Regions from separate parts of the Pseudomonas serboccidentalis genome, predicted to be linked through region 1. Evidence: predicted binding sites of a transcription regulator. Region 1 holds the regulator's gene; each other region holds the start of a gene.
What was found. The regulator sigma-54, encoded in region 1, starts transcription at its own class of promoters, with help from an activator protein. The targets are predictions, from matches to a motif close to ANTGGCATNNANNTTGCTNT.
Positions count from the first base shown of each region.

Region 2: the regulator sigma-54 is predicted to act here: its motif matches at 1,249-1,268, upstream of flgB (flagellar basal body rod protein FlgB).
Region 3: the regulator sigma-54 is predicted to act here: its motif matches at 1,154-1,173, upstream of NN484_RS10450 (circularly permuted type 2 ATP-grasp protein).

Region 1 is NZ_CP101655.1:226,916-229,180, forward strand. Features, by position in the region: gene hpf (ribosome hibernation-promoting factor, HPF/YfiA family) at 1-98, opposite strand, end outside; gene NN484_RS00905 (RNA polymerase factor sigma-54) at 172-1,665, opposite strand; gene lptB (LPS export ABC transporter ATP-binding protein) at 1,943-2,265, opposite strand, start outside.
Region 2 is NZ_CP101655.1:4,914,301-4,916,565, reverse strand. Features, by position in the region: gene NN484_RS22420 (chemotaxis protein CheV) at 1-109, shown strand, start outside; gene cheR (protein-glutamate O-methyltransferase CheR) at 156-983, shown strand; gene flgB (flagellar basal body rod protein FlgB) at 1,309-1,716, shown strand; gene flgC (flagellar basal body rod protein FlgC) at 1,720-2,163, shown strand; gene flgD (flagellar hook assembly protein FlgD) at 2,179-2,265, shown strand, end outside.
Region 3 is NZ_CP101655.1:2,253,884-2,256,148, reverse strand. Features, by position in the region: gene NN484_RS10450 (circularly permuted type 2 ATP-grasp protein) at 1-1,121, opposite strand, end outside; gene NN484_RS10445 (ribonuclease E inhibitor RraB) at 1,655-2,002, opposite strand; gene NN484_RS10440 (hypothetical protein) at 2,215-2,265, opposite strand, start outside.

The sequences.
Region 1 (2,265 bases):
TTGTCGAAATGGCGCTCCAATCGTTCGAGTTTCTCGTTGATGTAGGTGCGCAGAGGTTCGGTCACTTCCAGTTGGTGTCCACTGATGTTGACTTGCATACAGCTTCTCCTTCGTTGCCAGTGCATAAAGCGGCAGGCCGGATAGCCTGCCACTGGAACGCTGTAACGTGGCTTACATCAACCGCTTGCGTTCGCTCGAAGGCGCGATCCCGAGGGATTCGCGGTACTTGGCGACGGTGCGGCGAGCCACCTGAATGCCTTGTGCCTCCAGTAAACCAGCGATCTTGCTGTCACTCAACGGCTTTTTCTGATTTTCCGCTGCAACCAGTTTTTTGATGATCGCGCGGATCGCCGTGGACGAGCATTCGCCGCCTTCGGAGGTGCTGACGTGGCTGGAGAAAAAGTATTTCAGTTCATAAATACCGCGTGGGGTATGCATGAATTTCTGGGTCGTGACCCGGGAAATCGTCGATTCATGCATGCCGACCGCTTCGGCGATGTCGTGCAGGACCAACGGTTTCATCGCTTCGTCACCGTACTCCAGGAAGCCGCGTTGGTGCTCGACGATCTGTGTGGCGACTTTCATCAGGGTTTCATTGCGGCTTTGCAGGCTCTTGATGAACCAGCGCGCCTCCTGCAACTGATTGCGCATGAAGGTGTTGTCGGCGCTGGTGTCGGCACGACGCACGAACCCGGCGTACTGGGCGTTGACCCGCAGGCGGGGCACCGATTCCTGGTTCAGCTCGACCAGCCAGCGTTCGTTGTCCTTGCGCACGATGACGTCGGGCACCACGTACTCGGCTTCGCTCGATTCGATCTGCGAACCCGGGCGCGGATTGAGGCTCTGCACCAGTTCGATGACCTGGCGCAGTTCATCTTCCTTGAGCTTCATGCGCCGCATCAGTTGGCTGTAGTCGCGGCTGCCAAGCAGATCGATGTAATCGCTGACCAGACGCTTGGCTTCGTTCAGCCACGGGGTCTTGGCCGGCAGCTGACGCAATTGCAGCAGCAGGCACTCACCGAGGTTGCGCGCGCCGATACCGGCCGGTTCGAACTGCTGGATGCGGTGAAGGACGGCTTCGATCTCGTCCAGCTCGATATCGAGCTCCGGATCAAAGGCGTCGAGAATTTCTTCGAGGGTTTCGTCGAGGTAGCCCTGATTGTTGATGCAGTCGATCAGGGTCACGGCGATCAGGCGATCGGTGTCGGACATCGGCGCCAGGTTCAATTGCCACAACAGATGGCTTTGCAGGCTTTCCCCGGCAGAGGTGCGGGTGGTGAAATCCCACTCGTCGTCATCGCTGCTGGGCAGGCTGCTCGCGCTGGTCTGGTAAACGTCTTCCCAGGCGGTATCGACGGGCAATTCGTTAGGGATGCGCTCGTTCCATTCGCCGTCCTCCAGGTTGTCCACCGTCGGGGCGGTTTCCTGATAGGAGGGTTCCTGAATCTCGGTGTTGGTTTTTTGTTCGGCGTTGTCGGCCAAAGGATCGGAGTTGTCGAAGTCGTCGCCTTCTTCCTGGCGTTCGAGCATCGGGTTGGATTCCAGGGCCTCCTGGATTTCCTGTTGCAGGTCCAGGGTGGACAATTGGAGCAGGCGGATGGCCTGTTGCAGCTGCGGTGTCATCGTCAGCTGCTGGCCCATTCTCAAGACTAGCGATGGTTTCATGGCAGGGGCTAAACACCTTATTCGCCGGCGCGCATGCGCCATCCACTACAGGGCGCCGGAGCGCCAAACTTAAGCAAATTATATGCCTGAAACTGTCGTGTTTGCCTAGAGCGCTGTAACAATAAAAGCGTATAAAACTTTGTTGACGCATCGCATCGAAGCGCGGTGAACATCTTTGAAGCGTCGTATCTGCCCAGAGCGCTGTAACAATAAAAGCGTATAAAAAATCAGCTTCAACGTTACAGCGCCCGGACGGCTGGCCGAATGCGCTCGCGCTTTAGAGGCGGAACTCGTGGCCCAGGTACACTTCCTTGACCAGGTCGTTGGCCAGGATGGTCTCGGCGTCGCCTTCGGCGATCAGTTGACCGTCGTTGACGATGTACGCGGTTTCGCAGATATCCAGGGTCTCGCGGACGTTGTGGTCGGTGATTAGTACGCCGATGCCCTTGGCCTTGAGGTGGTGGATGATCTGCTTGATGTCGCCGACGGAGATCGGGTCGACACCGGCGAACGGTTCGTCGAGCAGGATGAACTTCGGTGCGGTAGCCAGGGCGCGGGCGATTTCCACGCGGCGGCGTTCACCACCGGACAGGCTCATGC
Region 2 (2,265 bases), 1.3 Mb from region 1:
TCAGGCGATGGTCAAGAAAGTCGGTGCCGATGACTTCCTGGCCAAATTCCGTCCTGATGACCTGGCATCCCGGGTAGTCGACCGGATCAAAGCAGCAGATATCAGCTAGGGACCTTCTGTCCCTGGCGGTCAACACGATTTAAGAGGCGGCATCATTGTCTACGGGTAATTTGGATTTCGAACAGTTCCGGGTCTTCCTGGAAAAAGCCTGTGGCATTTTGCTCGGTGAAAACAAGCAGTACCTGGTCTCGAGCCGTCTCAACAAACTGATGGAGCAGCAAGGCATCAAGTCCCTGGGTGAGCTGGTACAGCGCATCCAGACCCAGCCGCGCAGCGGTTTGCGCGAGCAGGTGGTCGATGCCATGACGACCAACGAAACCCTGTGGTTTCGTGACACCTATCCGTTTGAGGTCTTGAAGAACAAGGTGCTGCCCGAGGCGATCAAGGCCAGTCCCAACCAGCGTCTGCGGATCTGGTCGGCGGCGTGCTCGTCGGGTCAGGAACCGTATTCGCTGTCGATGTCGATCGATGAGTTCGAGCGCAGCAATCTCGGCCAGTTGAAGATGGGCGTGCAGATCGTTGCCACGGACTTGTCCGGCAGCATGCTGACCAACTGCAAGACCGGCGAGTACGACAGCCTGGCGATCGGTCGCGGTTTGTCCGCCGACCGTCTGCAGCGTTACTTCGACCCGAAAGGGCCGGGGCGCTGGGTGATCAAGGCGCCGATCAAGAACCGGGTGGAATTCCGTTCGTTCAACCTGCTCGACAGCTACGCGAGCCTGGGCAAGTTCGACATCGTGTTCTGCCGCAACGTACTGATCTACTTCTCCGCCGAGGTGAAGAAGGACATCCTGTTGCGCATTCACAGCACGCTGAAGCCGGGCGGGTATCTGTTCCTGGGCGCCTCCGAAGCGCTGAACGGTTTGCCGGATCATTACCAGATGGTCCAGTGCAGCCCGGGGATCATTTACCAGGCCAAGTGAAGCATGTGGCAAAAGAAGGGAGCCCTCAGGGGCTCCTTTTTTTTGCCGCATGCTTCACGTAGGAGCTGCCGAAGGCTGCGATCTTTTGATTTTGTTTTTCAAGATCAAGATCAAAAGATCGCAGCCTTCGGCAGCTCCTGCAGGGGGAGGTGTTAACAGGACGAAGCGGCAGAAAAGCGGCAGCCAGCGGAAACCGGTTGCCGCTTTTCTGGCATTGCCGCGTTGCCGACTTCTCGCAAAGCCCCGGTTTACGGGGGTTTTTCTGTTTGGCACGGGGCTTGCTAAAGCTCAGGTACGAAAAACCGGTCACCCGAAGGTTCCCGACATGAGCATCAGCTTCGATAAAGCGCTCGGCATTCACGAAAAGGCATTGGGCTTCCGCGCCCAGCGTGCCGAAGTGCTGGCCAACAACATCGCCAACGCCGATACCCCGAACTACAAGGCTCGGGATCTGGACTTCTCCAAAGTGCTTGAGGCACAGACCCAGAAGAACGCCAACGGCACCATCGCCCTGAACATGACCAACAGCCGTCACATCGAAGCTGAAGGCCTGGGCAATGGCGATGAGTCGCTGATGTATCGCACGCCGATGCAGCCTTCGATCGACCAGAACACCGTGGACGCCCAGCTTGAACAGTCGAATTACGCGGAAAACGCGGTCGGCTTCCAGGCCAGCTTCACCCTGCTCAACAGCAAATTCAAAGGGCTGGTGTCAGCCCTGCGCGGAGAGTAATCCATGTCCCTGTCCAGCGTTTTCAACATTGCCGGCAGCGGCATGAGCGCACAAACCACGCGTCTGAACACCGTGGCTTCGAACATCGCCAACGCCGAAACCGTCTCGTCGAGCATCGACCAGACCTACCGCGCCCGTCACCCGGTATTCGCCACCATGTTCCAGGGCGGCCAGAACAGCGGCAGCAACTCGCTGTTCCAGAGCCAGGACGCAGCCGGGCAGGGCGTGCAGGTGCTCGGTGTGGTCGAAGACCAGAGCAACCTCGAAGCGCGTTACGAGCCGAACCATCCGGCGGCCGACGCCAAGGGCTACGTCTACTACCCGAACGTCAACGTGGTGGAAGAAATGGCTGACATGATTTCCGCGAGCCGGTCGTTCCAGACCAACGCCGAAATGATGAACACCGCCAAAACCATGATGCAGAAGGTACTGACCCTCGGTCAGTAATAAGGGGCGACTGCCATGAGCGTTACCGATACCACCAGCAGCCTGAGCATGAATGACATCCTGGCGAACTCGTCGAAAAAGACCAGTTCGACCACCGGTGGC
Region 3 (2,265 bases), 2.0 Mb from region 1:
AGCATTCCGTAACCGCCGGAGCCCTGGGTTTCCTTGACCACCAGATCCGGCAGATTGGCCAGCACGTGGGAAAGCTCCGAGGGGTTGCGACACTGCCAGGTCGGCACGTTTTTCAGGATCGGTTCTTCGTCGAGGTAGAAACGGATCATCTCGGTGACAAACGGGTACACCGATTTGTCGTCCGCCACGCCGGTGCCGATGGCATTGGCCAGCACCACGTTGCCGGAGCGATAGGACGACAACAGCCCCGGCACGCCAAGCATCGAGTCCGGGCGGAACGCCAGCGGGTCGAGGAACGCGTCGTCGAGACGCCGATAGATCACGTCCACCGCTTTCGGCCCGTCGGTGGTGCGCATGAAAACCTTGTCATCACGCACGAACAGGTCCGCGCCCTCCACCAGTTCGACGCCCATTTCCCGCGCCAGAAAGGCGTGTTCGAAGAACGCACTGTTGAAGCGTCCGGGCGTCAGCACCACCACGCTCGGATTATCGATTGGGCTGGAGCTCTTCAGGGTATCGAGCAACAGGTTGGGGTAGTGGTCAATGGGCGCGATGCGCTGGGCGGCGAACAGCTCGGGGAACAGACGCATCATCATTTTGCGGTCTTCGAGCATGTAGCTGACGCCGCTGGGAGTGCGCAGGTTGTCTTCGAGCACGTAGTAAGTGCCGTCGCCATCGCGCACCAGATCAACGCCGGAGATGTGCGAATAGATGTCCCGGTGCAGGTCCAGACCCTGCATCGCCAACTGGTACTGCTCGTTGGCCAGCACCTGTTCGGCGGGGATGATCCCGGCCTTGATGATGCGCTGCTCGTGATAGAGGTCGGCGAGGAACATGTTCAACGCCTTGACCCGCTGGATACAGCCGCGCTCGACGATCCGCCACTCGCTGGCGGGAATGCTGCGCGGAATGGTGTCGAAAGGAATCAGGCGCTCGGTGCCCTGCTCGTCCCCATAGAGCGTGAAGGTGATCCCGGCCCGGTGGAACAGCAGATCGGCCTCGCGTCGCCGTTGTGCCAGCAACTCGTCAGGCGTATCGGCCAGCCAGCGGGCGAACTCCCGGTAATGCGGGCGGACCTGGCCGCCGGCATCGTACATTTCATCAAAATAGGTGCGGATCATGCCGTACTCCTTGTCACCCGGACCTACAGGCCTTCGCAAGGCCCGTGCCATCGGCATAAACGCTTTGATTTCAATCGGTTGGATATTCACGTCAGCAACACCGCACCATTCCTGTGCGGCAAATGCCCCGACCTGATCGCCCCCGCCTCATTGCGACGCAGTGCGGTCGCCTATCACCAGCATAGTCAGAGTTGATTTCACTGCTCGGCGTCAGCTACGGATAATCCGTGCATTCGCTGAACGAACCTCTACGCAGAAGTCTTCAGCCCCACTGATCCGCACTACCAACGCAGCCCGCAAAGCCTTAACCCTGACCGGTTCCTCTCCTTATCGGTCTTCCCTTTAGCCACCCTCTCCGGTGGCTTTTTTTTGCCTGTTTGAAACGTTTTGAAAGCAAAAGCCAAAGATCGCAGCCTTCGGCAGCTCCTACAGATGATGGGTTGTAGGAGCTGCCGAAGGCTGCGATCTTTTGATTTTCAAAAACAACAACGGCCGACCCAAAGGCCAGCCGTTGCTTACGTTCATGCAAGAGATCAGTTCAGACGGTAGCGACTGCGCACCTCCTGCTTCACGCCCCAGCCTTCGATGATGCCGCCCAGCGGCTCGACCACGGCAGAGAAACCCTGCTCGAAATCGCCAATGTCGTCATAGGTTGCGTACATCACTTTGCTCAATTCCAGCGACCAGGCACCATCGTCGCGCGCACTGACCTGGGCATTGATGGACTCACCGCGAAATTTGCCTGCCGCCCTGCGCGCCCGCTCCTCGTCCGGGAAAATGGCGTAGAACTCGATGGGATGGAATCGGGAAAAGTCGAAACCGCCTTCTTTCATGCGGCGCAGCACATTGCTGTTGATGTCTTCTTGATAGGCTGTGCTCATGAATCGTCCCCCTCGGATAGATGGATAGACTTTCCGTATTCCCGCCCCGGGCCTTACAGGCCAAAGTACATCGGCAACCGGGTTGCCGGCGGGAAACAAGCATGTAGCTGACAAGACCAGACCTTAGCGATTGGTTCGCTGATCTCACTTGCAGAGTAGCCCCAAGATAGAGGCGCTGCCAAGGCCTGGCACAGCAGGTGACAAGAAGAATTTCAGATAGGAGTGATGCTGCGGATTTCGATGCTGTTCTGGGTTTTCAGGCT